DNA from 4 places in the Bacillus sp. P4_D3 genome. Region 3 is predicted to be linked to each of the others. Evidence: riboswitches for the same ligand, from Rfam matches in the RefSeq annotation. Region 3 holds a riboswitch; each other region holds the start of a gene.
What was found. A riboswitch is a leader RNA that binds a small molecule or an ion and turns the genes downstream of it on or off. The one in region 3 is predicted to bind S-adenosylmethionine.
Positions count from the first base shown of each region.

Region 1: it holds a riboswitch for S-adenosylmethionine, as region 3 does, so the genes downstream of both, AC1DTM_RS04585 (MetQ/NlpA family ABC transporter substrate-binding protein) here and metK (methionine adenosyltransferase) in region 3, are expected to answer to the same signal.
Region 2: it holds a riboswitch for S-adenosylmethionine, as region 3 does, so the genes downstream of both, AC1DTM_RS01830 (methionine ABC transporter ATP-binding protein) here and metK (methionine adenosyltransferase) in region 3, are expected to answer to the same signal.
Region 4: it holds a riboswitch for S-adenosylmethionine, as region 3 does, so the genes downstream of both, AC1DTM_RS14150 (methionine biosynthesis PLP-dependent protein) here and metK (methionine adenosyltransferase) in region 3, are expected to answer to the same signal.

Region 1 is NZ_JBFUIN010000013.1:23,049-32,033, forward strand. Features, by position in the region: gene AC1DTM_RS04555 (multidrug effflux MFS transporter) at 1-1,243, opposite strand, end outside; gene AC1DTM_RS04560 (DUF3981 domain-containing protein) at 1,361-3,079, opposite strand; gene AC1DTM_RS04565 (MFS transporter) at 3,158-3,691, opposite strand; gene AC1DTM_RS04570 (FAD-binding oxidoreductase) at 3,688-5,124, opposite strand; gene AC1DTM_RS04575 (outer membrane protein assembly factor BamD) at 5,242-6,006, opposite strand; gene AC1DTM_RS04580 (NAD(P)-dependent alcohol dehydrogenase) at 6,163-7,071, shown strand; SAM riboswitch class I at 7,152-7,265, shown strand; gene AC1DTM_RS04585 (MetQ/NlpA family ABC transporter substrate-binding protein) at 7,351-8,163, shown strand; gene AC1DTM_RS04590 (methionine ABC transporter ATP-binding protein) at 8,176-8,985, shown strand, end outside.
Region 2 is NZ_JBFUIN010000005.1:13,786-22,770, reverse strand. Features, by position in the region: gene AC1DTM_RS01845 (toprim domain-containing protein) at 1-221, shown strand, start outside; gene AC1DTM_RS01840 (thioredoxin family protein) at 225-533, shown strand; gene AC1DTM_RS01835 (hypothetical protein) at 686-1,030, shown strand; SAM riboswitch class I at 1,156-1,263, shown strand; gene AC1DTM_RS01830 (methionine ABC transporter ATP-binding protein) at 1,574-2,599, shown strand; gene AC1DTM_RS01825 (methionine ABC transporter permease) at 2,592-3,257, shown strand; gene metQ (methionine ABC transporter substrate-binding lipoprotein MetQ) at 3,281-4,093, shown strand; gene metQ (methionine ABC transporter substrate-binding lipoprotein MetQ) at 4,168-4,974, shown strand; gene sufC (Fe-S cluster assembly ATPase SufC) at 5,212-5,997, shown strand; gene sufD (Fe-S cluster assembly protein SufD) at 6,013-7,305, shown strand; gene sufS (cysteine desulfurase SufS) at 7,305-8,525, shown strand; gene sufU (Fe-S cluster assembly sulfur transfer protein SufU) at 8,515-8,946, shown strand.
Region 3 is NZ_JBFUIN010000022.1:14,832-22,240, reverse strand. Features, by position in the region: gene metK (methionine adenosyltransferase) at 61-1,260, opposite strand; SAM riboswitch class I at 1,430-1,551, opposite strand; gene pckA (phosphoenolpyruvate carboxykinase (ATP)) at 1,780-3,366, shown strand; gene AC1DTM_RS06250 (hypothetical protein) at 3,663-3,860, shown strand; gene AC1DTM_RS06245 (ATP synthase subunit I) at 3,969-4,352, opposite strand; gene AC1DTM_RS06240 (hypothetical protein) at 4,644-4,865, shown strand; gene AC1DTM_RS06235 (DMT family transporter) at 4,894-5,799, opposite strand; gene AC1DTM_RS06230 (iron-sulfur cluster biosynthesis family protein) at 6,045-6,368, opposite strand; gene AC1DTM_RS06225 (hypothetical protein) at 6,462-6,665, shown strand; gene AC1DTM_RS06220 (Nif3-like dinuclear metal center hexameric protein) at 6,701-7,409, shown strand, end outside.
Region 4 is NZ_JBFUIN010000123.1:873-7,984, reverse strand. Features, by position in the region: gene metC (cystathionine beta-lyase) at 1-1,104, opposite strand, end outside; gene AC1DTM_RS14150 (methionine biosynthesis PLP-dependent protein) at 1,101-2,213, opposite strand; SAM riboswitch class I at 2,303-2,416, opposite strand; SAM riboswitch class I at 2,620-2,729, shown strand; gene AC1DTM_RS14145 (bifunctional homocysteine S-methyltransferase/methylenetetrahydrofolate reductase) at 2,801-4,633, shown strand; partial or broken gene metH (methionine synthase) at 4,633-7,112, shown strand, end outside.

The DNA.
Region 1 (8,985 bases), on a different contig from region 3:
GTTTTTGTTGCAGTTCAAACTGCTGCTCACTTCTTTTTGCCATGAATAAATAGCATAACACAGCACCAATTTCACAAAGAGCTATAACAACACCCATAGGAAGTGCTGTATTACTTCCGCCAATACCTACTAGCGGTGCAACAAGCGCTCCTGAAATGAACTGTAATAAACCTAGTAAAGCTGATGCTGTTCCTGCTGCTTGTTTTTGATTTCTCATCGCTAACGAGAAGCCAGTTGTTGATACAACCCCAACACTTGATACAACGAGAAATAGCGAGCATAAAACACCGATTAGACCTATTCCTAATACGATTGTAAGTAGTAACGATAGACCGCCAACAGCCGCAATAACAATACCGGAAACAAATAATGTCTTCTCATTCACTTTCCCTGCTAAGCGGCCAGTAACTTGGCTAGCAATAATAATACCGATACCGTTAATTGCAAAGAACAAACTAAACTGTTGTGGTGATGCCCCGTATATATTTTGCAACACGAACGGTGAACCAGAAATATAAGCAAACATTGCAGCTGTTACTAATCCTTGCGACAATGCATAACCCATAAATAAACGATCTTTCAGAAGCTTTCCGTATGTCGCCAGCGTTCCCGACAAACCACCTGTCTCTCTTTCTTCAGGAGGTAATGTTTCACGTAATACGAAAGTAGATGATATTAGCATGAATACACTAATTGCTCCAAGAACGATAAAAACGCCGCGCCATGATGTGAACTGTAATAATTGCCCTCCAATAATCGGTGCCAAAATAGGTGCTGCTCCGTTTACTAGCATAAGCAGTGAGAAAAACTTCGTCATTTCAGAACCCGAATACATATCACGTACCATTGCACGTGATATAACGATACCAGCAGATCCTGAAGCACCTTGTAAGAAACGTAAAAGTACTAAACTCCAAATAGATGGTGCAACAGCACAAAGTAAAGAAGAAGCAACATAAATAATAAGAGCGATAATAAGAGGTTTGCGTCTTCCGTAAATGTCACTAATTGAACCAACAAATAACTGTCCCACTGAAAGCCCAAGCAGACAAGCAGTTAATGTAAGCTGCGCAAGGGATGCACTCGTTTGTAAATCATCCGTTAACTTTGGTAAAGAAGGCAAATACATATCAATAGATAATGGCCCAATTGCCGTAAGTGTCCCTAATACAAGAATCATCCATAACCTGTTTGTTTTTACAGGTTTATATACTTCGTGATTAACTTCATTCACTTTTTCCATTCACCCTTTCATATAACTACTTAACCGTAACAATTATAGTTACAACATAAATATACGTCAAGTATACCGTATTTTCCTGTTTAATAATGTAAAAAAAGCGATAGAATCTCTATCGCTTTACTTTTTCAAATTACTATTTGTAAATTTAGATACAGATGCCATCATTTCTCCTGTGTCTAAATATGTGATTTGAATTGGATCTCCTACTTCTGTAAACATTGCATATGGGAATTTCTTCGCCGGTACCATGAATACTTTTTGCTCGTTTTCTAATAGTACGTACACAATCGTATTTTCACCTGATTTTTCTTTATACACACGTTGTACAGTACCTTCTTTTTGCGCTTCTTTCCCATTTGAAGTCGGTCTAAATGAATCACCACTTCCACTCAGCGCATTTTTATAATTCTCAAGTGCTTCTTTTTGCGTTGAACCTGTTGCAAACACTTTTGCATTAGAAGCATATATAACAGTATGAGCACGTACTAATCCCCCGTCATCAATAACCGGTACAATCCAAGAAGGCTTACCATATACGTTATAAATAACCGGCATTGTTCCATGCCATTTCTCTCTCTTAAAGGAATTATCCACTACTTCTGTAGCAGCCGAACCGTCCATAATTCCCTTCACTTCTTTTCCGTTATAGTAATACAACTTTCCTGTACGTGCATCAACTAATGAGTAACCGAGGGCAGAATCTACTCCTTCTTTCGGAGAGGTGAAATCTGTAAAGTAATACAGTTTACCATCCTTTCCGAAGATTGGCGTAACGCCTTCCTTCGTCCCCCACTCAGTCGGAATCTTCATGTCAGTTTGTGAGAATTTCGTATTCCAAAATCCGTGAATATATTTTCCGAAGTACGTATTTAACGTAGATGCTGTTTCATGATTTAATACACCATCAACGAATTTAGGTGCATTCCCTTTATCATATCGTTTCACATCACCTGTTTGTGCATCAACAACGACAACGCCTTCTACTTCAAACCCTGATCTTCCTGAAATAAACTCACCGTATGTCATTGTATAATACGGTTTTCCTTTATCATCAACTTCAAATTTTGGTTTCCCTTTAAAAACTAAATCTGGCTCTGCTTTTCGAACAACACGTTCTAATTTATTACCGAAAAACATGCTTGGTACATACTTCATTTTATATCCAAGATGTAATTTCGCTTCCGCATCAGGATTTGTACCTGACATTGTTACGTAACCTGGAATTGTTTCCGCTTTACGTGCTTTAAAAAATCCCGAAACTTCTATCGGTGCTACATACAAGGCTTCACCATTTACCATTTGTGGCGTTAATTCCCCTAGCTCAAAATAAGCTACTTTCGGAATATCACCAAATACCTTTTTCATTTTATTTTCCGCTGTTTTAGGCGGAACTGTAAACGGTTGGTCATTTTCAGTAAATGGCTCCGAAATATCTTTCTCTACCTTCACGACCGAATCATATTTCTTTTGCGAGATTACTATATCGTGCAAATAACCAAAATAGCCGTAACTTGCGAGTAAAACAAACATTAGAAGTCCTTTTAACGTACCTTCTAATTTCCCTACCTGCTCTTGTGAGAATAAAACAAGCCCAATTAAAATCGCTACTGCAACAGAATAATGAGTAAGAATAGAATCTGCTCGATCATCAATTAGCCAAAAATATTCATAGATTGCAATACCTATCCAAAATAAAACAGGAATAACTAAAATAGATGATTTCTTACCCTTTACAACTTTCTCATTTCCTCCTTTATCCACCGCGCGAATTTTATTACCGCTTCTAGTCCATGGAATCAAAAATAAAGTGAGAATAGCTAAAACTATAAATTTCATCAAAGGCAATGTCCCCTTTTCTTTTGTCTTCTCCATAAGTATAACAAATAAAGGGTAATCAGGTAAAAATGGGTATGATTATATTTTTTTGCTACTTAATACAATTCCACTCACTACATATAAAACTGAAGCAATGTAAAAAATAGTCCCTATCGTAAAGAAATCCACTAGGTAACCAGTTGCAATTATAGCTACTCCGCCACCAATTGATGTCCATACATGGTATTTTCCAATTTCGTAACCAGCTTCCTTATGCGCTACCTTTCGTGCTAACGATGTCTTCTCCGTATTACGCTGCACAGCACCTAAAATACCCATTAAAATTTGGAGAATGTATACATGCCAAACTTCTGTTGCAATAGGGAAACAAAGCATTAATATAGCCATGGACCATGCGTATATAATTAATAACTTTCTATCACCTATCCTATCAGAGGTTCTTCCAACTAACGGATATACTAGAGCTGAAGTTAAGGCAAATAAACCGTACGCCCAGCCAAATTGCGAGAAACTATTTCCAACATTTCGAAGCAATAGTATATAAAAAGGAAATACCATGCTACCCGCCATCATAATAATGCTTTGTGAGGCCACAAATCTTCTATATGTCATTTGCTATACTCCTTATAAAATAAATTCACAAACCTTTCCTCTGGGTCTACTTCCTTCTTTTTCTGAAGGAATTCTTCTATGCGAGGATACGCTTTCTTTAGTTGCTCCTTTTCCGGATAAGAATAATACGGTAAATAATAACTTCCATTATGCTTTAAAGTAACATCAATCATCTTCTGAATGACCACTTTTGTTTTCTTTATTTCATCCTCAGAACGCCCTTGATTAATTAGAAGCACAAGCGCAAACATATCATCTTTCGCATAAGATAGCACCGCATTCTCATTCTTTTCTACATAGCGGATTGTAATGTTAAGAAGGTTTAATTCCTCTTCATTTAAAACGCTTCGCAAATCATCTATATACTCTGCAAAACCATCTATCGGTACAAAGTACTCTTGTAAAACTTCGGTCAAGTTTGGATTATCGTATTCCATAAAAGCACTATCAGATCTCATTACGTTATTTCGAGTTTCGTACTTACCATCTGTACGTTCAAAATAACTTCTTTGTATATCCCAAAATGCGCCCTTTCCCCAGTCACTATAACGTGATAATCCAAGTAAGAATTTCGGCGCAGCTATAATATTTTCTTCTTTTAATTTGCTGTACTCTTTCAACTTCTGTTGATCTTCTGCTAGTACATAATCTGTCACATACATTTCTTTTAAAAATGAATTTGAGGCAACAGAAATACGTGCTAAATGCATACGTATATTCTCGTCCCTTCGCACTTTATTCTTAAAGTATGAAGAGTATTCTTTATAATCTAGTACCTTCGTATGCGTTTCATACAATTCATCGTTTGTTAACTGTAGCGTCACATCTAAAATCACACCAAACAATCCATATCCCCCAATTACATACGGAAACAAATCAGCATTTTCTTCTCTACTTACATTACGCACTGTACCATCTGCCATTAACAATCTGAACGACTCTACTGTATCAATCAATGCTTCATGACGAATATCACGCCCATGTACATTTACACTTAATGAACCACCAACAGTAAAAATATTTTGAGATTGCATCACTTGAACTGCAAGACCATATGGATTGATTTTCTTTTGAATGTCATTCCATGTGACACCGCTTTGCACCCTAATCCTCTTCTTCTCCGGATCGAATTCTAATATTTCATTATACCCTTTCATATCAAGCATCGTACCGTTCGGATAATACGTCTGCCCGCCTTGGCTATGTTGCATACCTGCAATAGAAATCTTCTCTCCAGAAACATTTGCATCTTGCACTAACTTTTTTAATGAACTTTCATCCTCAGCATTTTCAACACGTTTAATTTTCGTTGGAAGCAACTTTCCTACATCGCTCATAATAGGATGTTCTAGTTTCTCTTTATATGTATATATAGAAGTCGCGAGCAACACTGTATATACTACAATGACAACTGCTATCTTTCTTTTTTTCAAATGGCACTCTCCTTTTCTAACGTTCTTCCTCTTCATATTTTACCTATTTTCCTTTAAAAAAGTATTAACAAAAAAGAGAGCGACCCTTTATTTTAGGTCCCTCCCTCATCAAGACTGTTACTTTGCTGCTGGCAGCTGTATTGGCTCAAACTTTTCGTACGATGTATATTTTGCATTCGTAATAATGTGTGCCTTATCCTCACCATTACTACTCATAATCATATCTATCTTCGCTGATTCATATTTAAAATCTTTTGTAATGATATATTCTGCATCCACTTCTTCTATCTTTGCATTTTGTGCTTGTAGCATTTTCTTCTGCGTTTCATCCATGCTAGCTAGCATGCTCTCTGTTTCTTGCCCTTTTAATATAAACTTCAGCTTATATTTATCTCCGCTTTTCTCCATCTTCATTTTATCTAAAACTACTGCTGGCACTTCTAAATTATCTATAATATCTTGAGTGACTTTCATCCCGCCAGCATTTAATTGCTCCTCCGGTACAGATATAACTTCTCCTGTTTTAGGATTTTTCACCTGACCAGCAACTTTACCATCCACAGCATACACTACAACATCTGTACCAGAAACATTCATTTCAGAACGCGAATTCTTTTTCTTTGGCTCTAATTGCATTTTAGCCTTTAGTACATCCATCTCTGTTCCTTCAGCTTTTATCCCTACATCATATGCCATCGTTACATGTTCTTCATTTTTAAAAGCTTCATTCGCTTTCTTGAAAACATCCTTCGCTGCTAATTCCTTTTCTTTCTGCATGGCTTCTTTTTTCGGTTCATCCGTCTTTGTTGTTTTCTCATTACTACACCCTGCACCTAAAATAACTGCAAGGACTAAACTAGAGGTTAAAATAAGTTTTTTCATAATTCTCCCTCCTTTCCAAAAGGGTATCATCTATTTTCCTTTTAAATCTATATAATTTTTAATATTTCTATTTAACTTTATTTCTCGAATAACAACATGTTTAAAGAAATACTTAAATATGTTGTAAATAAAAACAACTAAATTCAGGAGGTCATTATGAAAGCAATTATTTGCACAAAGTATGGGCCGCCTAATGTTCTCAAACTTCAAGATTTAGAGAAACCTACTCCAAAAAAGAATGAGGTATTAGTTAAAATTCACGCAACAAGTGTAACAACTGGAGATTGTAGAATGCGCGGCTTTAATAGCCCCCTTTTATTTTGGATTCCTATGCGGATTATATTAGGTTTTAAAAAACCAAGAAAACCTATACTCGGCGTGGAGCTATCTGGTGAAATCGAAGAAATAGGAACAGATGTAACTCAATTTGAAAAAGGAGACCAAGTTTTCGCATTAACAGAGCTTAATGTCGGTGGTTATGCAGAATATACATGTGTACATGAAAGCGGATTGATATCATTAAAACCTACCAATGTGACGTATGAAGAAGCTGCCGTTATTCCTTTTGGCGGAACTTCAGCATTACACTTCCTGAGAAAAGGACGTATAAGAAAAGGGCAACAAGTACTTATATATGGCGCATCTGGTTCAGTAGGAACAGCTGCCGTACAACTTGCTAAATATTTTGGCGCGACCGTTACAGCTGTTTGTAGTAATTCAAATTTTGAACTAGTGCAATCTTTAGGAGCTAATCACGTAATTGATTATACGAAAGAAGATTTTACAAAGCGGGCTGAACGCTACGATATTATATTTGATGCAGTTGGAAAAATTAAAAAATCCCATTGTAAGAAAGCATTAACCGCTAACGGTAAATACGTGTCGGTCAATGGAACGATGGCAAAAGTGAGCAAAGAAGATATGCTTCTACTAAAAATGCTAACGGAAGAAGAAAAATTAAAGCCAGTTATTGATAAAACTTACCCGTTAGAAGAAATTTCAAAGGCTCATACGTACGTAGAGACCGGACATAAAAAAGGTAATGTTTCTATTACCTTAAAATAAAATATATTCAGAAAATAACATTGACAATTCTTTTTGTAAGATTTACTATTAGTACCATATTTAAAAACTACATACACATACTCTTATCAAGAGTGGCGGAGGGACTGGCCCGATGATGCCCGGCAACCGAGCTTATAAAGTATAAGCTAAGGTGCTAATTCCTGCAGAACGATTTTCGTTTTGGAAGATAAGAGAGGAACCTATTTCGTCTATTCGGCACCTCTCTTATTTTTGAGAGGTGCTTTTTATTTTGGAACGTATATTAAGGGGGAATTATAGATGAAAAAGGTATTAGTAAGTATTGTAAGTGGAGCTGTATTGTTGTTAGGCGCATGCGGTGCTACTTCTGATAAAGAGGTAAAAGCATTAGATGAGAAAAAGATTACCGTTGGTGTAACAGGTGGACCGCATGAACAAATTTTTGAAAAGGTGAAAGAAGTTGCAGCAAAAGATGGCCTCCAAATCGATGTAAAGGTATTTAATGATTATGTAGCACCAAACGTATCTTTAGATGAAAAAAGCCTCGATGTAAATAGCTACCAAACTAAATCTTATTTAGACGTATTTAAAACTGAACGTAATATGAAATTAACTGAAGTATTTTCCACAGTAACATTCCCTATGGGTATATACTCTAAAAACTTAAAAGATATAAAAGAATTAAAAGAGGGCGACGCAATTGCTGTCCCAAATGATCCAACAAATGAGCTTCGTGCTTTAAAGCTATTTGAAAAAGCAGGGGTTTTAAAAGTGGATCCAAAAGCTACAGAAAAAGCGACTGCAAAAGATGTAATTGAAAATCCGAAAAATTTAAAGATTGTTGAATTAGAGGCATCTCAATTACCAACGCAGCTAGGTGAAGTGAAGGCAGCTGCGATTAATACAAACTTTGCATTAGGTGCAAAATTAAGTCCAGCAAAAGATTCGATTTTCCGCGAAGGAAAAGATTCACCATATGTGAACTGGGTCGTTGTTCGTACTGAAAATAAAGATGATGCAGTTATAAATAAGTTAAAGAAAGCTTATCAATCTAAAGAAGTAAAAGATTTCATTGAGAAAAAATTCGATGGTTCTATTTTACCGTCTTGGTAGGAGCTGACTATAATGATTGAATTAAAAAACGTCTCCAAAGTATTTACAACAAAAAAAGGGAATGTTGAGGCCCTTAAACCAACTTCCCTTAAAGTAAAAAAGGGCGAAGTATTTGGAATCATCGGATATAGCGGCGCTGGTAAAAGTACATTAATTCGCTGTGTAAATTTATTAGAAAAACCAACGACAGGAAATATCATTGTAAACGAACAAGATTTAACAACCTTATCGACAAAAGAACTCGCAAAAGCGAGACAAAAGATCGGCATGATTTTTCAAGGATTCAATTTACTTAAAACCGTTACCGTTTATGAAAACATCGCACTACCCTTACGTCTATCTGGTCTTCCCAAAAATGAAATTGAAAAAAGGGTAGAAAAGTATTTACGTATTGTTGATCTTTTCAATAGAAAAGATGCCTATCCAAGTGAACTTTCTGGTGGTCAAAAACAGCGTGTAGCGATCGCTCGCGCACTATCTCATGAGCCTGAAGTTTTATTAAGTGATGAAGCAACGAGCGCATTAGATCCGGAAACGACCGATTCTATTCTTGATTTATTATTAAAGATCAACGAAGAAATCGGAATTACGATTTTGCTAATTACACACGAAATGAATGTCATCCAGCGTATTTGTGACCAAGTTGCTGTAATGGAACATGGATCTGTCGTTGAAAGTGGAACAGTGAAGGACATTTTTACAAACCCACAACATGTAACAACGAAGAAATTTGTAAATAGCGCATTTGCAGCTAAAATTCCAGAAGAGGTACAGAAAGAGCTACAAAGTACTGGAGAAATCGTAACACTTTCATTTATAGGA
Region 2 (8,985 bases), on a different contig from region 3:
ATGAGCTCATTGATCAACTTTTTGATAAGGACGTATATGTGCTAGTGGATGCTGATGATGCAGGAGAAAAGTTAAGGAAACAATTCCGAAAAGAATTTCCGCAAGCAGAGCATATTTATATTGATCGCTCGTATCGCGAGGTGGCGACTGCACCTTCTTCACATTTAGCAAATGTATTATGGGGAGCTGACATTGACGTTTATACAGAATATTTACGGTAAGGAATGATAGAAGTGATTGATTGGACAGGTGCCGAAGCTACAGACCTAATAGGAAATGAAGAAAAAACAGTGTTATATGTGTATACACCAATGTGTGGAACATGCCAGTTAGCAAAGAAGATGTTAACGGTCGTCGAGATGACGATTGAAGATTTGAAAATTGGGATGTTAGATTTAAATTATGCCCCGCATTTAGCGAAAGAGTATGGGATAGAAAGTGTACCGTGTTTACTTGTTTTTGAAAATGGGACACTGATGAAGAAAATATATGCATTTCATTCGGTTGAATATTTATATACGGAATTAAAGTAGGCGGCAAAGTTTTTGCCGCCTCGACATATTTCTTGGGAAATATGTCGACATGCGTGATAGATACAGTATTTGTCGAGCGAAAGTAACAGGATTGCTCTTTAATAAGAGGGAATGGTATGTAATAGAAAGTGATATGAGGGATGTGGTTTAGGATGAAATTATATTCTTTGCTTCAATCATTTGTAAATTACGCTAATGGTCAATATCATTTAGAACCGCTTTTAAGGCAAGGAGAAAGAACTGTTAATTTTCGTTTTGGAGATGAATGCTGTTCGTTACAAATTTCAAGAGATTATATAGAACTTTTGAAAGAGGCGAGAGGAACGGAACAAATCGTTTGTTTAGAGGAAGAGGATGTACAAAAATTAGTGACTGGAAATATGAGGTTGCAAACGTTAATGAGTGATGGACGGGTACAATATTCTGGAACGTATCGAACGATGTTATTAGTTGAATCGATGTTTCATATATGTAAACCGATGTCAGTCGGGGCTTAAAATTCTGAAGTTTCTTTTTTTGCGAAAATTTCTGTTGACACGGCGTGTGGATATTGATACAATTCAATTCATAAAATATAGACAATTTCATAAATTTTAAATCAGACGAAAATTTAATCTGATTTCTCTTATTAAGAGAGGTGGAGGGACTGTGCCCTGTGAAGCCCGGCAACCGTCAACTTATGTTGAAATGGTGCCAATTCCTGCAAAGCAAATGCTTTGAGAGATGAGAGAGAGGGATAATGTTGTTATATACGCATATAAACCTTTCTGCTTCTCTAGAAGCGGAAAGGTTTTTTGTCGTTTGAATGCGGAGGACATTCAAATAATAAGAGGAGCTATAACGATGGACTACACGCATCAAAAATAAAAAAATGCGGAGTCTATCCAAAGTTTTTATGAAATCTAGCTCCAGCGGCTAGAATGTTCGATGGCTTCGCTTCTTCCTATGAGGCAAAAAGCGCCTCTACGTCAGAAGCTCCATCCACTTTACATTCTAAACGAGCCGCTTACGCTTTTTAAACAAAAAAGGGGTGATACACCATGATTCTATTAGAGAATGTAAAGAAAATATATAAGGCAAAAAGCGGTGATGTCACTGCTGTAGATAACGCCAACTTACAAATAGAGAAAGGCGAAATATTTGGTGTTATCGGATATAGTGGTGCTGGGAAAAGTTCGTTAATCAGATTATTTAATCAGTTAGAGAAACCAACTTCTGGCCAAATTACAATTGCGAATCGTGTGATTTCAGCGATTACTGGAAATGAACTTCGTAAGGCAAGACAAGAAATCGGAATGATTTTTCAGCATTTCAACTTACTTTGGTCACGAACTGTGCGTGAAAATATCGCATTCCCACTTGAAATTGCAGGTGTCGATAAGGCAGAGAGAAGAAAACGTGTCGATGAGTTAATTCATCTTGTTGGATTAGAGGGAAGAGGAGACGCGTACCCATCTCAGCTAAGTGGTGGACAAAAGCAGCGCGTCGGGATTGCAAGAGCGTTAGCTAACAATCCACAAGTACTTTTATGTGATGAAGCAACGTCAGCTCTTGATCCGGAAACGACAGATCAAATTTTAGATTTATTATTAGATATTAATAAGCGTCTCGGCTTAACAATTGTATTGATTACGCATGAGATGCACGTTATTCGCAAAATTTGTAATCGAGTTGCTGTAATGGAGAAAGGGAAAATCGTAGAAACGGGTCCAGTACTTGACGTATTCCGTAATCCACAGCAAGATATTACGAAACGATTTGTACAGCAGTTAACTGATTCTGAAGATACAAATGAAACGATTGAAAGCTTAATTGAAAAATATCCAGATGGAAAAGTAATTCGTTTGCAGTTTGTCGGTGAAGCAGTAGAAAGACCGGTACTTCAAAGGTTAATGCAGCGCGGTGATATAGAAGTTAGCATTTTGCAAGGAAATATCGCACAAACGAATAACGGCTCTTACGGAAGTTTAGTCGTTCATTTAAATGGTGAAGAAACAGCGATCCAGCAAGCAATAGAAGGGATTCATCAAGATCAAGTAGAGCTGGAGGTGATTGCACATGGATAAGTTAATTGCAAATGTTGATTGGAATCAAATGTTAGAAGCAACTGGTGAAACGTTATATATGACGGCAATCGCAGCGCTTGCCACATTTGTTTTAGGACTTATTTTAGGACTATTACTCTTTATGACAGCGAAAGATAATTTATGGGAAAATAAAGCGATTAATACGGTGATTGGAGCGTTCGTAAACATTTTTCGTTCTATACCGTTCATCATTTTAATTATTTTATTAATTCCATTCACAAAGATTCTTCTTGGAACAATTCTCGGAGCGAGTGCAGCGCTGCCAGCTTTAATTATTGGAGCGGCACCATTTTACGCGAGAATGGTTGAAATCGCACTTCGTGAAATTGATAAAGGTGTAATTGAGGCTTCAAAAGCAATGGGAGCAAAAACAAGCACAATCATTTTGAAAGTATTAATTCCAGAATCGTTACCAGCGTTAGTATCGGGTATTACGGTAACGACAATTGCTTTAGTAGGCTATACGGCAATGGCAGGTGTTGTTGGTGCTGGTGGCCTTGGAACACTTGCTTATTTAGAAGGGTTCCAGCGAGGAAATAACGATGTAACAATCGTTGCGACAATTTGTGTATTACTAGTTGTATTTTTCATTCAGTGGATTGGTGATAGTTTAACGACTCGAATAGATAAAAGATAATGAAAAACGGGAGGGTATTTCAAATGAAAAAATTATTACTTACAGCACTTATTACAACTTCAATTTTTGGTCTAGCTGCTTGTGGTGGGAAAGATAAAGATGAAAAGAAACTAGTTGTTGGTGCTTCTAACGTACCTCATGCGGTTATTTTAGAAAAGGCAAAGCCATTACTTGAGAAAAAAGGAATTGAGTTAGAAATTAAAAAATTCCAGGACTACGTGTTACCGAATAAAGCGTTAGCGGATAAAGAATTAGATGCAAACTACTTCCAGCACATTCCGTATTTAGAAAAAGAAATTAAAGATAAAAAATATGATTTTGAAATAGCGGGGAAAATTCATTTAGAACCAATTGGCGTGTACTCTCAAAAATATAAAAGCTTAAAAGAACTTCCAGACGGGGCGACAATTCTTATGAGTAATTCTGTTGCTGATCATGGACGTGGTTTAGCAATTTTACAAAAAGAAGGAGTTTTAAAAATTAAAGACGGAGTAGATCCAGTTAAAGCGACTCCTAAAGATATTGCAGATAATCCGAAAAACTTAAAGTTCAAAACGGATATCGAGCCTGGTTTATTACCACAAGTGTATAACAATAAAGAAGGCGATGCGGTTCTAATTAATTCTAACTATGCAATTGATGCGAAATTAAACCCAGAAAAAGACGCGATTGCAATTGAAGGAAATGATTCTCCATACGCAAACGTAGTAGCTGTTCGTAAAGGTGATAAAGATAAAAAAGAGATTAAAGCTCTTATAGAAGTGCTGCATTCTAAAGAAATTGAAGATTTTATTAATAAAGAATATAAAGGGGCAGTTGTTCCTGTAAAAGAATAATCGTTTGAAGAAGGGCTGGTGTATGCCGGCTCTTTTTTCTAACTACATAACTATAGGGGAGAAGGGGACATCATATGAAAAAGATTATACTGTCAGTTGTTACAGCGCTGTCTGTATTTACATTAGCTGCTTGCGGGGGGAAAGAGGAAAATAAGCTTGTTGTCGGAGCTTCTAACGTGCCGCACGCTGTTATTTTAGAGAAGGCACAGCCGATATTAGAGAAAAAGGGTATTAAATTAGAGATTAAAAAATTCCAGGATTATGTGTTACCGAATAAAGCGTTAGCGGATAAAGAAATTGATGCGAACTACTTCCAACACATTCCGTATTTAGATAAAGAAATTCAAGAAAAAGGATATAAAATTGTAAACGCAGGAAAAATTCATTTAGAGCCAATGGGCATTTATTCTAAGAAATATAAAAGCTTAAAAGATCTTCCAGATGGAGGAACGGTTATTATGAGTAATAACGTTGCAGAGCGCGGACGTATGTTAGCACTATTGCAAAAAGGCGGCGTTATTAAATTAAAAGACGGTGTTGATATCGTTAAAGCAACAGTGAAAGATGTTGTAGAAAACCCGAAAAATTTAAAGTTTAAAACAGATGTAGAACCTGGGCTTTCACCGAAGCTGTACGAAAACAATGAAGGTGATGCTTTATTTATTAATTCAAACTACGCAATTGATGCGAAATTAAATCCAACAAAGGATGCAATCGCAATTGAAGGATCAGACTCTCCTTACGCAAATATTATCGCAGTTCGTAAAGGTGACGAGAAGAAAAAAGAAATTAAAGAGCTAGTAGAAGTGCTACATTCAAAAGAAATTCAAGATTTTATTAACAAAGAATATAAAGGTGCTGTACTTCCTGTGAACGAATAGGTGCTGGAAAGGGCTGGGAATAACCCAGTCCTTTTTTCTTTATATATATAAGAAGAAAGGTGTATCATAAGAGGATGTAAAGGAAATACTTATATACATTTGTGAAAAAATTGTTACATTTTCTTAGTGTTTGCGATATCATTTTATTTGCTATAAGATTAGAATGAGAATAAAATGAGAATATGAACGTTTTAGTAATTTTTAAAATGTATATAGAGGATTAATGGAGGTATTGAGATGGCTGGTTCTACATTAACGGTTAAAGACTTACACGTATCAATCGACGGTAAAGAAATTTTAAAAGGTGTAAACCTTGAAGTAAAAGGTGGAGAAATCCACGCAATTATGGGACCTAACGGAACAGGTAAATCAACTTTATCTTCTGCGATTATGGGTCACCCAAAGTATGAAGTAACAGAAGGTAGCATCATCATCGACGGTGAAGATGTATTAGAAATGGAAGTAGACGAGCGCGCACAAGCAGGTCTATTCTTAGCAATGCAATATCCAAGTGAAATTAGCGGAGTAACAAACGCTGACTTCTTACGTTCTGCAATTAATGCACGTCGTGAAGAAGGCGAAGAAATTTCTCTTATGAAATTTATCCGTACATTAGATAAAAACATGGAATTCCTAGAAATGGATCCAGAAATGGCACAACGTTACTTAAACGAAGGTTTCTCTGGCGGTGAGAAAAAACGTAATGAGATTCTTCAATTAATGATGATCGAGCCAAAAATTGCAATCTTAGATGAAATCGACTCAGGTCTTGATATCGATGCATTAAAAGTTGTATCTAAAGGTATTAACCAAATGCGCGGCGAAGATTTCGGTTGCCTAATGATTACGCATTACCAACGTTTATTAAACTACATCACTCCAGACTTCGTTCACGTTATGATGAACGGTCGTATCGTTAAATCTGGTGGCCCTGAGCTTGCACAACGTCTAGAAGCTGAAGGTTATGACTGGATTAAAAAAGAATTAGGTATTGAAGACGAAACAGCAGAGCAAGAAGCGTAAGAGAGGAGCATAAACATGACAATCGGTACATTACCTTTCGATCAAGAAACAATCCGTCAGCGCGCAAGCGAAGTAAACGAAGCTGCTTGGTTGACTGAGTTCCGCTTACAAGCTCTTGCACAAGCAACTGAACTTCCAATGCCAACGCCTGATAAAACGAAAATTGAAAAATGGGACTTTATCGGAAAAGGCGACGCTGCTAAGCAAGAGCCTGTAAGTTCTTTAACAGAGCTTCCAGAAGCAGTGAAAAACTTAATCGATGAAAATAACAGCGTATTAGTGCAACGTACTGGTACAACTGCGTTCGTTTCTTTAGCAGACGAAGCGAAAGAAAAAGGTGTTATTTTTACAGACATCGTAACAGCTGCAACAGAGCATGCTGAACTAGTACAAAAGTATTTAATGAAAGACGGCGTGAAAGTAGACGAGCATCGTCTAACTGCACTTCATGCTGCATTAATCAACGGCGGTGCATTCGTATATGTTCCGAAAAACGTTGTTCTTGAAACTCCACTTCAAGCTGTATTCTTAGTAGACGGCGAAGAAGCTAACGTATATAACCACGTATTATTCGTAGCTGATGCGAACAGTACTGCAACATATGTAGAAAACTACGTTGCAAATGAAAATGCTAAAGGTATTGCAAATATCGTAGCAGAAGTAATCGTGGAACAAGGCGCACAAGTGAAATTCGGTGCGGTTGATCTATTAGCAAAAGACGTAACAACTTACGTTAACCGCCGCGGAATTGTTGGACGCGACGGCCGCATTGATTGGGCTCTAGGCCTTATGAATGACGGAAATACAATCTCAGAGAACGTTACGAACTTAATGGGCGACGGATCATATGCTGATACAAAAACAGTAACAATTGGTCGTGGTAACCAAACACAAAACTTTACAACTAAAGTTGTTCACTTCGGTAAACACTCTGAAGGTTGGATTTTAAAACACGGTGTACAAAAAGATAGTGCAACATCTATCTTTAACGGAATTGGTAAGATTGAACACGGTGCATCTAAATCAAATGCACAACAATCTTCTCGCGTTCTTATGTTAGATGAGAACGCTCGCGGTGATGCAAACCCAATTCTTTTAATCGATGAAGATGATGTAATGGCAGGTCACGCAGCTTCAGTAGGCCGCGTAGATCCATACCAATTATACTACTTGATGAGCCGTGGTATTCCAAAACGCGAAGCAGAACGTTTAGTCATCCATGGATTCTTAGCACCTGTAGTAAATGAGCTTCCAATTGAAGGAGTAAAGGCACAGCTTGTTGAGGTAATTGAAAGGAAAGTTCGCTAATGAATATTCATGAAATACGCAAACAGTTTCCAATTCTTGATCAAAAAGTGAACGGCAAACAACTTGTATATTTCGATAGTGCAGCAACTTCTCAAAAACCAATTCAAGTCATTGAAACGTTAGAACGTTACTATAAAGAATATAATTCTAACGTGCATCGCGGTGTTCATACGCTCGGTACGAAAGCTACCGACGCGTATGAAGGTGCACGTGAGAAAGTTCGCAAGTTTATTAATGCGAAATCAATGGAAGAGATTATTTTCACGCGCGGAACGACAACTGCATTAAATACAGTAGCAGCTAGTTATGGTCTTGATAATGTAAAAGAAGGCGATGAAATCGTCATCTCTTACATGGAGCACCATAGTAACATCATTCCGTGGCAACAAGTTGCGAAGAAAACTGGTGCAACTTTAAAATACCTTCCGCTTCAACTAGACGGTACAATTTCTTTAGAAGATGTTCGTCAAACAGTTACACCGAATACAAAAATCGTTTCTATCATGCACGTTTCTAACGTACTTGGAACGATTAACCCTGTAAAAGAAATCGGAGCAATCGCACATGAAAACGGTGCAATCATGATCGTTGATGGAGCACAAAGTGCACCTCATATGAAAGTGGATGTACAAGATTTAAACTGTGATTTCTACGCATTATCTGCTCATAAGATGTGCGGACCAACAGGTGTCGGCGTATTATATGGTAAGAAAGAATTGCTAAACAATATGGAACCAATTGAATTTGGTGGTGAAATGATTGATTTCGTAGACTTACAAGAGTCTACTTGGAAAGAGCTTCCGTGGAAGTTCGAAGCAGGTACACCGATTATCGGTAATGCAATCGGACTTGGTGCGGCAATTGATTTCCTAGAAGAAATCGGTCTTCATAATATTGAAAAGCATGAACATGAATTAGCGCAATACGCTTTAGAGAGACTATCAGAAGTAGATGGCGTTACAATTTATGGTCCAAAGCATCGCGCTGGTCTAGTTACATTTAATATTGAAGACGTACATCCTCACGATGTAGCAACTGTATTAGATGTAGAAGGCATTGCGGTTCGCGCAGGACATCACTGTGCACAACCGCTTATGAAGTGGTTAAAAGCTTCTTCTACAGCACGTGCGAGCTTCTATTTATATAATACAAAAGAAGAAATTGATACATTTGTTGAATCACTAATCAAGACAAAGGAGTATTTCACAAATGTCATTTAATAATTTAGATACGTTATATCGTCAAGTTATTATGGATCATTATAAAAATCCTCGTAACCATGGCGTGTTAGAAGATAGTGTTACCGTTAACTTGAACAATCCAACTTGCGGCGATCGTATTCAACTTACGATGAAAGTAGAAGAGGGTATTGTACAAGAAGCGAAGTTTGAAGGCGAAGGATGTTCAATTTCAATGTCTTCAGCTTCAATGATGACACAAGCAGTAAAAGGAAAGAAAATTGAAGAGGCTCTTAAGCTTTCTAAAATTTTCTCTGACATGATGCTAGGAAAAGAGTATGATGACAGCATTGATTTAGGAGATATTGAAGCATTACAAGGCGTATGCAAGTTCCCGGCACGTATTAAATGTGCAACATTAGCGTGGAAAGCGTTAGAAAAGGGCTTAAACGAAGATAAGTAATGTTAAAGGTTCCTAAAAACGAGGTTATATAAGGAGGGA
Region 3 (7,409 bases):
TGCGGGATAAAACCAAATAAAAAAAGCTTTGCGACACGCGCAAAGCTTCTTTTTCATATATTATAGACCAGCTTGCTCTTTTAAAGTAGCTGCTTTGTCTGTACGTTCCCATGTAAGATCTACATCAGTACGTCCGAAGTGGCCGTAAGCTGCTGTTTGTTTGTAAATTGGGCGACGTAAGTCTAGCATTTTAATAATACCAGCTGGGCGAAGATCGAAGTTGTTACGAACTAGTTCCACTAGTACGTCTTCAGATACTTTACCAGTGCCAAATGTATCAACTGAAATTGATACTGGTTGCGCTACGCCGATTGCGTATGCAAGTTGTACTTCTGCTTTGTCAGCAAGACCAGCTGCTACGATGTTTTTCGCAACATAACGAGCTGCATATGCTGCTGAACGGTCAACTTTCGTTGCATCTTTACCAGAGAATGCACCGCCACCGTGGCGAGCGTATCCACCGTAAGTATCAACGATGATTTTACGTCCTGTTAAACCAGCATCACCTTGTGGTCCACCAATTACGAAGCGGCCAGTTGGGTTAATGAAGAATTTCGTTTCTCCATCCATTAATTCTGCTGGAACTACAGCTTTAATTACATGTTCTTTTAAATCGCGATCGATTTCTTCCCATGTAACATCTGGATGATGCTGTGTAGAAATTACAATTGTATCCACACGTACAGGTTTACCATTTTCATCATACTCAACTGTAACTTGCGTTTTTCCATCCGGACGTAAGTATGATAATGTGTCATCTTTACGTACTTCAGTTAAACGACGAGCTAATTTGTGAGCAAGCGAGATTGGAAGTGGCATTAATTCTTGTGTTTCATTACATGCGAAGCCAAACATTAAACCTTGGTCTCCTGCACCAATTGCCTCAATCTCAGCGTCAGTCATTAGACCTTCGCGTGCTTCTAGCGCTTGGTCAACACCCATAGCGATGTCAGCAGATTGCTCATCGATAGATGTTAAAACTGCACAAGTTTCTGCATCGAATCCATATTTTGCGCGTGTGTAACCAATGCCTTGAATTGTTTCACGAACGATTTTTGGAATATCTACGTAAGTAGAAGTCGTAATTTCCCCCGCTACCAATACTAAACCAGTTGTTACAGTTGTTTCACAAGCTACACGTGCATTTGCGTCCTTTGCTAAGATCGCATCTAAAATTGAATCAGAAATTTGGTCACAAATTTTATCTGGATGTCCTTCAGTTACAGACTCAGATGTGAACAGATGACGTTTTTTTGTCATGTGGTAAACCTCCCTACAGTAATTGTATATATTGTACGGAACTCATCCTTAATTTGCCACAAACTGCGACATACATTTATTCTCCCACACAAGCATACAGAAAAACCTTTCCTACTTAACATAGAGGAAAGGTTTAATTTGCTACTTGCATACTGCTTTTTGCCCTTTGCTCTTATCGTTCGAGACCGTTAGCCTCGCACAGGTTTTAGCACCTATTCACCTGTATTTACCACTACAAGTGAGGTTGCTGGGCTTCATCGGGCCTGTCCCTCCGCCAGCTCGGGATAAGAGAGTATCCGTCCCAACCTATACTAAAGAAATGATATTCATTTGTCAATTAATATTCACATTTTCCTGAAAGTTTTTCTCAATACGCATAGAATGAAATATTAATAAGGAAATGATACATTCACACAAACAAAAATAAATAAATAGTATACATTATTTATATAATTGTGTTATACTCTTGATGGGGATTACGAGAAATATTTCATTAAATGAAAAGGATGGTATATAAATATGAGTACTGTGAATGTCCAAATTGGTTTACATGAATTATTGAACGGAAGCAATGCACAGATTCAATTAAGTGTTCCGCAATTAGTGGAAAAAGTATTAATGCGAAACGAAGGGAAATTAACTTCTACTGGTGCCGTTTCTGCTTCAACAGGAAAATACACAGGACGTTCTCCTAAAGATAAATTTATTGTGAAGGAAGCATCGGTTGCTGACAAAATTGCTTGGGGAGCCGTGAACCAACCGATCTCTGAAGAACATTTTAATAAATTATATATAAAAGTTTTAGAATACTTAAAAGAAAAAGAAGAGTTATTCATCTTCAAAGGATTTGCTGGCGCTGATCGCAACTATCGCCTACCAATTCAAGTTGTTAACGAATATGCATGGCATAATTTGTTCGTACATCAATTATTTATTCGTCCAAATGAAGACGAATTAGCAACTCACGAATCAGAGTTCACAATTGTTTCTGCACCAAACTTCAAAGCAGATCCAGCAATTGACGGTACAAATTCTGAAGCATTCATTATGGTTTCATTCGAAAAACGTATCGTACTAATCGGTGGTACAGAATACGCTGGAGAAATGAAAAAATCAATCTTCTCTATTATGAACTTCTTACTACCTGAACAAGACATTCTTTCTATGCACTGCTCTTCAAACGTAGGCGAAGAAGGCGACGTAGCACTATTCTTCGGTTTATCTGGAACAGGCAAAACAACATTATCTGCTGATCCAAACCGTAAATTAATTGGTGACGATGAGCACGGTTGGTCTGATAACGGTGTATTCAATATTGAAGGCGGTTGCTATGCAAAATGTGTAAACCTTTCTCATGAGAAAGAGCCACAAATCTTCGATGCAATCAAATTTGGTTCCGTTTTAGAAAACGTTGTCATTGACGGTCAAACACGCATCGCCGACTATAACGATACTACTTTAACAGAAAATACACGTGCTGCATACCCTATGCATGCGATTGACAATATCGTACTGCCAAGTGTTGCAGGACATCCAAATACAATTATTTTCTTAACTGCTGATGCATCTGGCGTATTGCCTCCAATCAGTAAGTTATCAAAAGAGCAAGCTATGTACCACTTCTTAAGCGGTTACACTAGTAAACTAGCAGGAACAGAGCGCGGTGTTACATCTCCGCAAGCTACATTCTCTACTTGCTTCGGTTCACCATTCTTACCGCTTGATGCATCCCGTTATGCTGAAATGCTTGGTGAAAAAATCGAGAAACATAATGCAAAAGTATTCTTAGTAAACACTGGCTGGACTGGTGGCGAATACGGTGTTGGTAAACGTATGAACTTAGGTTACACTCGTGCAATGATTCAAGCAGCACTAAGCGGTGAACTTGCTAAAGCTGAAACTGCAAAACACGACATCTTTGGCCTTGAAGTACCTTGTCACGTTCCAGGTGTACCTGACGAAGTATTAATGCCTGAACAAACTTGGGCTGATAAAGATGCTTACAAAGCGAAAGCAATTGAGCTTGCAAACGAATTTAAAGAAAACTTCAAAAAATTCGATAGCGTTTCTGAAGCTATTATTAACTTAGGCGGTCCAATCGCTTAATTACAAATTTTCTGTTGGAATAACCCTTTTACTCATATGAATAAGTGTCGTGTAACCGTAAAGTTCCGCGTACTCACCGACAAAACCCAATGCGGCTTAACGGTTACACACACTTACATAAAAAAGAAGCTTACGTTAAAAACGTAAGCTTCTTTCTATATCTTATATAAAGTGAAACTTTAATCTCTTCATCTATCGCATACCAATACCCATAAATTTACAGAAAATTCATTTTATAATCATTCGTTTGTAGTTTCCCATGATATAATTTACATATACAGGAAAGGGTGAGGCCTATGAAAAATTTTTCTCGTACAGGAAAAATTTTATTCAGTTATGGAGCGATTCAAATGTTTTGGGGACTTGTGATGCTTAACGTTAATTTATTTGAGCATACAAGTGAAACGATAAAATACATTATTCTAATTATCGGAATAGTTTGTTGTATTGTATCCAACTTTTTTAAAGAACCTAAGAGTCATACTACTAAGTGATTTCATATTAACTTATTGGAAGCGGAAACCTATATTTTATACAAAGTTACGCTTCCTGTTGTACTATCCACCGCCGGATCCTCTATTCCATCTAAAAAAGAAGCCCTTTTAGCCCTTTATTAATTCTTCTTCATCCTTCATACTATAATACCCTAAATTCACAACGATTAAGAAATAACCACCCAGAATCCCTACTGCAAATGCCCACATTACCATATGATGCTCAATTTCGTACATAATAATAGCACCCAAAATGGCAGCTGCAAAGCGGTTAAACATACCAAGCGTCGGCGCTTTTGTCTTCTTTACGATACTATCTCCAAGTTTTTCGATACGCCTTCCTAAAATCCAAACACAATACATGCTTACAATAAGTCCAATTCCTGCACCTAGAAAATGTGCTGAAAACGGTGTTAACATCCAGCCTAATAACAGAATACCTAGTAGATAATACGATTGAATTTTAAACGACCTTAATGACATACTAATCATGTTGTACTCCCCTTCAATAGTTTTTATCTATCCAACCAAAGCTATATAACTCATTTCTTTCGAGTCCATGCTACTTAAAATCTATTTCATTCAAATTAAAAACAACATAAACTGTATGTTTATGTTGTTAAAATGCTTTTAGAAAATAATATTATACAAGATTTATAATGTAGAATCCCTCATAAATGTGACGTTTTTCCAAACATTTTTCGTCCATTTATGAAAAAAGTGATATCAATCTATGAACATACGGATATGATGTAATAAGCACAAAAATAAAGGGGGCGTCTAATGGTTTATTTTTTAATGGCTCTCATTCACCTCATTGTCCCTGCACTTATTGGACTTTCCTTGTATTGGTACACGAAAAGACATAGTATTTTCTATGCTGTCCTCGGTGTTCTTCTTCCAGGTATTATTCTTATTACACTCTTCCGTATTCCATTTTTAAATTTAATTCCACTTATTACTGCTATCTTGTTTCTCATCTTTTTACCAAAAATAAAAAAATAGGAAAGCAGATCATAGGTAATCTGCTTTCCTATTTTGATATAGGTTCTTGTACGGTAGAGTGCGCTTCTATTTTCTCCGATTTCACAAACCATAGACCGAAGAAAATGATAATTCCACCGATTATTTGTTGAAACGATACATATTCATTTGCCCATACAGCTGCAAATAAAACAGCTACAAGCGGTGTTATATACATATATACCATCGTATGTGACGCACCAATTTTTTGAACACCAACATACCACATCACTAAACCGAATACTGTTACAAAGAAAATAGAATATAGTAAAGCAAATAGTGTCATTCCGTGTGTAATGTGAAATGGCATGACAAATACATGTGGACCACTTAACAATAAGAGCGGAATCGCTCCAACTAATGTAGACCATGCAGTAACACGTAATGCTGAGTATTTTTTAATAAGCGGTCCTGCTAAAACGGGATAAAGTCCCCAACATATTGATGCAATAAGTCCAATCCCATTTCCGTAGAAAGAACTAGCGAGTGAATGCCCCGCTACTAAAACTAATGTAGCACCAATAAAGGCAATCATGGAACCAACTAACTTTCGAGAAGAAAATTTTTCTTGTTTCAAGAAAATCGCAAATAAAGTTGTAAAAATAGGTGAAATAGAAATGAGTAAAGAGGCATTTGTAGCGGATGTATATTGTACAGTTTCCATAAATAACGTTTGATACAGTACAATACCTACCGTGCTAACGATGATTAATCTTGGTATATCTTTTCGCTCCATATAAAGTGACTTTTCGATAAAGAACGTAAGTAATAACAGTAGTGGTGCTGCTGCCATCATTCGAACTGCAGTAAACTCAATCGCCGTAAATTCTAAAAGTCCATATTTCGCAATCGTATAGTTAATCCCCCAAATAATAACGACACTTAAAATTAATAACTCAATTCCCCATTTTCTCATGCGCAATCCCCTCCACAAAGAGAATTATACGGAAAATTCAATCACGTGTACATTTCATTATGTGAAAAAATCTTTTTATTGTATGAAGAACCTTATCTTAGTAAATGAAATTTTATAGACGATTTTCAAAGTATATCAGCGATTCGAAAAAGAATATCGACTTATCAATAAGAAACGACAATAGTATCACCCTATACTATAAAGAAAAGGCAGCTCCAAATTTTTTTGGGGCCGCCTTTTCTTTACTATACTCGAACATGTAACTTCATATTCGGATTATAAAACTGGCTTGGGCTCTTCAACTGAAAAGTCCCTCCAACTTCATGCCAATCAACTGTTAACTTATCATCCATAAATACAAGCTTTGTTCGATCTGCAATAAAGTTTAGTACGCTTGATTCAATATCTACATCGCGCTCATCTTTCTCTGAAACGGCTACTAAATCAATAATCCCGCTCATAACACAACCGCAACCTTCATTATCGTAAAATAATTTTATATATTTCGCTTCATTTGGAATCGTATCCATAATCTTTTTATATGCTGCTTCTGTTACAGTAACGTACATGCGTAAATCTACATCCTCTCTTCTCGTATCCTTTATATATTGTACCACCATTTTTCTTAAAATTTATATACAGAAAATTAAGACTAACATACAATGTATGTGGTAAAGGATGCCATATCACTGATGTTCAAACTACAGCGATATCCCATTTTCTTAAGTCTATTAGGTAGCTTTTTTATTTCTAGCGGAATGATATTACAACACATACTTCCCTATTCTCCTTCTATTGGCTGGATTCTAGGTTTTATTTGTTTTACATCCGCTTCTTATTTTGCTATGAAAGACAAAAACAACTAACAGGATACGAATTACCTTAAGGAGGATAACCAAACATGCCAGCCTTAAAAGAAATAGAGCAATCACTAAATCATTTATTCCAAATTGAAAAATACGGAAAAGACAGTTCCTTTAGTCGGTTCATTCCAGCCACATATGATCAGATCCAATTTCCATGGCAACAATTTTTCGAAGCAAATTTTGTGGAGCTATTTAACGGTCTTATGATACGAGGTGCCCAAAATGTAAACACAGTATTTTTAGCTGTCTTCCCAACTGATGATATTCTTGAAACATTCATTTCACAATCCATGCCAGGTGATTTACTCTTTATGCACCATCCACTTGTGATGGAATGCGGTGATCCGCTCGGGAAATCAGGGAGAGGCTTTATTCCAATTCCACAAAAATATTTGCAGGCAATAAAAGAGAAACAGCTTTCTATATATACATGTCACGTTCCAATGGATTTTCATCAAACATATGGAACTAGCATTTCAATTGCAAAGGCACTTCAAGCTAACGTAATTGACGGATTTGCTTACGGTGGTCCAGAGCAAGAGCCAGTCGGTCTTATTTGTGAAATAGATGAAACATCAACAGAAGAACTCCAAAAACGTTTAAAAAAACTCTTCCATATTCCTTACACAGACTTCGAAGGTAAACAACATGATTCCATCAAGAAAATTGCAATTATCGCTGGCTGCGGCGATGTCGTATCTTTAATGAAAGAAGCAGAAGAAAAAGGCGCTGAAGCGTATATTG
Region 4 (7,112 bases), on a different contig from region 3:
GTTAACATTTTCAAGACCAACCGATAAACGGAGTAATGAATTGGAAATACCTCTTTCATCACGTGCTTCCTGTGATAAGGCTGCATGGGACATTTTTGCTGGATATGAAAGAATAGATTCAACAGCTCCTAGACTAACCGCAAAAACAGGCAGTTTAACTTTTGATAAGAATTGGCGCAGTGCATCTTCGGATTGTAAGGTGAAAGATAAAACAGCCCCAGCCGATGTTGCTTGATTTTGTTGAATACTATAACCAAGATGTGATTGTAATCCAGGGTAATAGACATTTTGAACTTTAGAGTGCTCTTGTAAAAAATGTGCGATTTTGTTGGCACCTGCAGCTGAATGTTCGAGACGTACATGCAATGTTTTAATGCCGCGAAGCACGAGAGAACAATCTTGCGGTCCTAAAATAGCACCAAAAGCGTTTTGTAGAAAGCCGAGCTTTTGAGCAAGCTCTTCATCTTTTACGACAGCTAATCCGGCGGTGACATCACTATGACCAGCAATAAATTTTGTTGCACTATGAAGAACAACATCGGCGCCAAGATCAAGTGGCTTTTGAAATAGTGGTGTCAAAAATGTATTATCAACAAAAGTAAGAGCATCAATAGATTTTGCAAGATTAGAAACAGCACGAATATCTGTCACTTTTAAAAGTGGGTTAGAAGGTGTTTCTACATAAAAGAGCTTCGTATTTGGTTTAATGTTTTCTTTTACTTCTTCCACATTGGTCATATCAACAAATGTATGTGAAACACCATAACGGGAGAGAACTTCAGTAACAATTCGATAAGTGCCTCCATATACATCTTCTGAAATAAGAACATGGTCACCTTGTGAAAGAAGGAGAAATGCAGTAGAAATGGCTGCAATGCCTGATGCAAAGGCGAATCCTTTTGTCCCGCCTTCTAATAAAGCAATGATATCTTCAAGAGCTTCACGTGTTGGATTTCCAGATCTACTATAGTCATACTTTCCGAAAGCATCTACATCAAACTGATGAAATGTTGATGTGTTATAGATGGGAACGTTAACAGCTCCTGTATGTGAGTCATGCTTGTATTGATTATGCAGTAAAAGTGTATCTATGGAATAGCTCATATTTTTACACCTTCTTTTACAAGTTTAATTGCTTGCTTTAAGTCTTGAATTAAATCATTGCTATTTTCGATGCCGACTGAAAAACGGAGAAGACGATTACACACACCGCGTGCTGTTCGAATATCTTCTGGAATATCGGCATGAGTTTGCGTTGCTGGATAAGTCATTAAACTTTCGACGCCGCCAAGACTTTCAGCAAATGTAATTAAGGATAAAGATTGTAAGAAAGGATTAATCCAAGTTTCATCTTGAAGGCGAAATGAAATCATACCACCTCTTCCTGGATAAAATACATTTGTCACACCATCTTCATCATTTAAATAAGCAACAATTGCATGAGCGTTTTCTTCATGCTGTTTCATGCGGAGTGCTAAAGTTTTCATCCCTCGAATTAATAGCCATGAATCAAACGGGCTTAAGACAGCACCAGAGGCATTATGATAATGAGCAAGCTCCTCGCAAAGAGATTTCCCTTTCGCAACGACAAGTCCGCTTAGTACATCGTTATGTCCGCCTAAATATTTAGTTGCGCTATGAAGGACGATGTTTGCACCTTCTGTTAATGGTTGCTGTATATAAGGTGTATAGAACGTGTTATCTACAATAAGAAGTAGTCCGTGCCTTTTCGCTACACTTGCTACACTTACGATATCAGTTACTTGCATTAATGGATTAGTCGGTGTTTCTATGAAAATAGCCTTCGTTTGAGATGTGATTGCTTGCTCAATTTGTTTAATAGATTGTGTATCTACGTATCTACATCGAATATTCCACTTGTCTTCATGTTCGGAAAATAGACGATATGTTCCTCCGTATAAGTCTTCGGATACGATAAGCTCATCTCCGGAACGGAATAGTGAAAGGACAAGGAGAACAGCCGCCATTCCTGAACTACAGGCATACCCTTGCTCACCGCTTTCTAAGTCTGCAATTGCCTGTTCTAAAAGACCGCGAGTCGGATTTCCAGTTCTTGAATAGTCAAAGCCAGTAGATTTACCAATTCCTTCGTGACGATAAGCAGTTGAGAAATAAACAGGTGGATTAACAGTTCCTGTTGTAGCTTCGCTACGGTTCCCGATTTGTGCTAGTTTTGTTTCGATTGTTGACATGTGAAAATTCCCCCTTTTTAAAGTGAACGACTAAGTGAAAATAAAAAAAGCCTTCTAAGAAGAAGGCTTTCGGATTGAATAGAGTCTTCTTCTCATCTGTCAAATCTTTCACAATTTGCTGGAATTAGCACCTTATTAACGAATGAATGTTAATGGTTGCTGAGGCGTCATAGGGCCAGTCCCTCTACCTCTCTAGATAAGAATGTTCGTATGAAATTTTTATTATGTTTTTAACTTTACAACAAAAGATAATTGAATTGCAACTTTATTTTAAATAATTTTTATTTTTCCGCAAGTGTCATTGACTTTTATTTTAGTGCATGCTAAATTTATAAAAAATTAACAAACATTGTTAAAAGGGGAACGTATTTCCTTTTAGCTACATAAATAAAATAATAAAGACAAACTCTTATTGAGAGCGGTGGAGGGAAAGGCCCTGTGAAACCCGGCAACCTTCAAACTAAATGTTTGAAACGGTGCTAAAACCTGCAAAACGTGTGTTTTGCATAATAAGAGGAGGAACAATTATGTCCCCCTCTTCAAAGTGAAGAGGGGGTTTTTTATATTGATAGAAATGAGGGAGATTCGTGAAATTACTAGATTTATTATCAAAAGGAGTTGTAATAGGTGATGGTGCGGTTGGAACGTTATTACATTCGCATGGTTTACAAAGTAGTTTTGAAGAATTGAATTTGTCTGACCCGGACTTAATTATATCGATCCATAAACAATATGTAGCTGCTGGAGCGGATGTTATTCAAACGAATACGTATGGTGCGAATGAAGCGAAACTCCGCATGTATGGTCTAGAAAATCAAGTTGTCCAAATTAATAAAGCGGCAGTGAATATTGCGAAAGCATCAGTAACAGAGCGGAATGCAATTTTAGGGACAATTGGAGGTATGAAACATATTGGTGCTGTTACAACGACTGATATAGAGAGAGAATTTATGTTACTTGAGCAGGCAGGTGCTTTACTAGAAGAACAGGTTGATGGATTACTATTAGAAACTTTTTATGATGAATTTGAATTATTGCATGCCGTTAAAGTATTGCGTAAACAAACGAATATTCCGATTGTTGCTCAGTTAGCGTTACATGAGGCAGGTACGACTCAAAATGGGAATGATGTCAATGAAATATTAAAACAGCTTTTGGATTACGGTGCCAATGTTGTTGGATTGAACTGTCAACTAGGGCCACTTCATATGACGGAAGCTTTCAAAATGATATCGATTCCTCAAAATGGCTATTTATCAGCATATCCGAATGCAGGTCTCCCGAATTATGTGGAGGGGCGTTACGTATATGAGGGAAGTCCAGCGTATTTTGAAGAGATGACACCAAACTTTATTGAACAAGGTATTCGTTTATTAGGTGGTTGTTGTGGTACTACCCCGGAACATATTGAAGGAATGAAACGTGCTATTGCAAATGTTGCACCTGTAATAGCAAAGGAGACGATTCAAAGGCCTAAAGTGGTCCATACACATGAGAAGCGTTCGAGAGCTCATGTTACTCTCGCAGAAAAGGCAAAGAAACAAACGACAGTTGTAGTGGAATTAGATCCACCGAAAACGTTAGACACGCAGCGTTTTTTTGAAGGGGCAAGAGCACTGAAAAGGGCTGGAGCGGATGCTATTACTCTAGCAGATAATTCATTAGCATCTCCTCGCGTTTCGAATATGGCTATGGGTGCATTATTAACGAAGCATGATATTCCAGTATTGACGCATTTAACGTGTAGAGATCATAACGTCATTGGACTACAGTCTCACTTGCTTGGATTATCAGCATTAGGTATGGAGGAAGTGCTAGCTTTAACTGGTGATCCAGCGCGCGTTGGTGATTTTCCAGGTGCAACTTCTGTATATGATTTGTCATCTATAGAGCTAATTAAAATGATTAAAGAGATGAACGACGGTCGCTCTATTTTAGGGAAATCAATTGGTCCGGCAACAAGATTTTCTGTCGGAGGGGCATTCAATCCTCATGTAAGGCATTTAAAAGCAGCGGTAAAGCGAATGGAACGAAAAATTGATGCTGGAGCTGAATATTTCTTAACGCAGCCGATATATGATGTTGCTTTAATAGAAGAAGTATATGAAGCGACAAAGCATTTGGAACAACCTATCTTTATTGGAATTATGCCGTTAGTAAGTAAGCGGAATGCAGATTTTCTTCATTTTGAAGTACCGGGTATTACGCTCCCTGAAGAGGTAAGACAAAGAATGGATGGACATAAAACGAAAGAGGCTGCTATCGAGGAAGGAATTCGTATTTCACAAGAGTTGATTGATGCGGCAATGAAATATTTTAACGGTATTTATCTTATTACGCCGTTTTTAAAATATGAAATTACAGAACATCTCGTGAAATATGTGAGAGAAAAGCAAGAAGTGAAAGAGGGTATTAATTGATGAAACGAATAGAAGAGAGATTACAACATGAAATTTTAATATTAGATGGTGCAATGGGAACGATGATCCAGCAAGAAGACTTAACAGCGGAAGATTTTGGAGGAGAAGAATACGAAGGTTGTAATGAATATTTAGTAAAAACAAGACCAGATGTGATTTTAAATATTCATAAAGTCTACATTGAAGCTGGAGCAGATATTATTGAAACGAATACGTTTGGTGCAACAAATATTGTATTAAGTGATTATGCATTGTCTCATTTAGATGAAGAGTTAAACGAAAGGGCAGCGTTTTTGGCGAAGCAAGCAGTCAAAGGAAGTGGGAAAGAAGTATATGTTGCGGGAGCGATGGGACCAACGACGAAAGCCATTAGTGTTACAGGTGGTGTAACTTTTGAAGAGTTAATCGAAGCCTATACAAGGCAAGCGAGAGGACTATTAAGAGGAGAAGTTGATGTATTGCTCGTTGAGACGAGTCAAGATATGCGTAATGTGAAAGCTGCGTACCTTGGAATTCAAGCGGCGTTTGAAGAACTAAACAAAATAGTACCTATTATGATTTCTGGAACAATTGAACCGATGGGAACGACTTTAGCGGGTCAAACAATCGAAGCCTTTTATTTATCGGTAGAGCATATGAAGCCATTATCGGTTGGGTTAAACTGTGCTACTGGTCCAGAATTTATGAGGGAACATATGCGTTCTCTATCTGATTTATCGGAGTGTTATATTTCTTGTTATCCAAACGCTGGTCTTCCTGATGAAGATGGGCATTATCACGAATCTCCGGCGTCACTTGCTGAAAAAGTAAAACGTTTTGCTGAAGAAGGATGGATTAATATTATTGGTGGTTGTTGTGGCACAACACCAGAACATATAAGTGCAATGAAATTGGCGCTTGCCTCGATTAATCCTCGTGAGCATCATGAAAGGGTTGGACATGGAATTAGTGGACTAGAAGCGTTGCAATACGATGATTCTATGAGGCCCCTATTTGTTGGAGAAAGGACGAACGTAATTGGATCGCGTAAGTTTAAAAGATTAGTAGCAGAAGGGAAATTTGAAGAGGCTGCTGAAGTGGCAAGAGCGCAAGTGAAGAAAAATGCTCATATTATTGATATTTGTATGGCAGACCCTGATCGTGATGAAATAGAAGATATGGAAAGATTCTTGGCAGAAGTTACGAAAGTGTTAAAAGTACCAATTATGATTGATTCAACAGATGAAAATGTTATGGCGAAAGCTCTTACTTATATTCAAGGAAAAGGTGTTATCAATTCTATTAATTTAGAGGATGGAGAAGAACGTTTTGAAAAAGTGACACCCCTTCTTCGGAAATACGGTGCTGCGATAGTTGTAGGGACAATTGATGAAGATGGTATGGCAGTTAGTGCAGAAAGAAAGATAGAGATTGCTAAAAGAAGCTATGAATTACTAACGAAGAAGTATGGTATACGCCCATCTGATATTATTTTTGATGCGCTTGTGTTTCCTGTAGGAACAGGTGATGAAGAATATATAGGTTCAGCGGCAGCGACTATAGAAGGAATTCGTCTTATTAAAGAAGCGTTACCAGAATGTTTAACGATTCTAGGTGTGAGTAACATATCTTTTGGTTTACCACCAGCTGGACGTGAAGTATTGAACTCTGTCTTTCTATACCATGCAACGAAAGCAGGATTAGATTATGCGATTGTTAACACGGAAAAATTAGAGCGCTATGCGTCAATTCCAGAGGAAGAAAAACGTCTTGCGGATGCATTATTATTTGAAACGACGAAAGAAACGTTAGAAAAATTCACAAACTTTTATCGTGTTGCCAAAAAGAAAGATATCGTTGTACAAGAAACGCTAACGCTTGATGAACGACTGGCAAATTATATTGTAGAAGGTACGAAGCAAGGACTACAAGAAGATCTAAGTCTCGCGCTTACAGAAGGACGAAAACCTCTGGATATTATTAATGGTCCACTTATGACAGGAATGGATGAGGTGGGGCGATTATTTAATGGTAATGAGCTTATCGTTGCTGAAGTATTGCAAAGTGCTGAAAGTATGAAAGCTGCCGTAAGTTATTTAGAGCCACATATGGAATCTAGTGATAGTGCGAAAAAAGGGAAAGTATTATTAGCGACTGTAAAAGGTGACGTACATGATATTGGGAAAAACCTCGTTGAAATTATTTTATCAAATAACGGATATGAAATTATTAATTTAGGAATTAATGTTCGTTCGGATCGAATTGTTCAAGAAGTACAAGAAAAGAAACCTGATATTATTGGTCTTTCTGGTTTGTTAGTAAAATCAGCGCAACAAATGGTAACGACTGCCGAAGATTTAAAAGCAGCGAATATTGATATTCCAATTGTTGTAGGTGGTGCAGCACTAACGAGGAAATTTACAGATAATCGTATTTCGCCATCATATAAAGGGCTTGTATGTTATGCAAGTGATGCGATGACAGGTCTTGATATTATTAA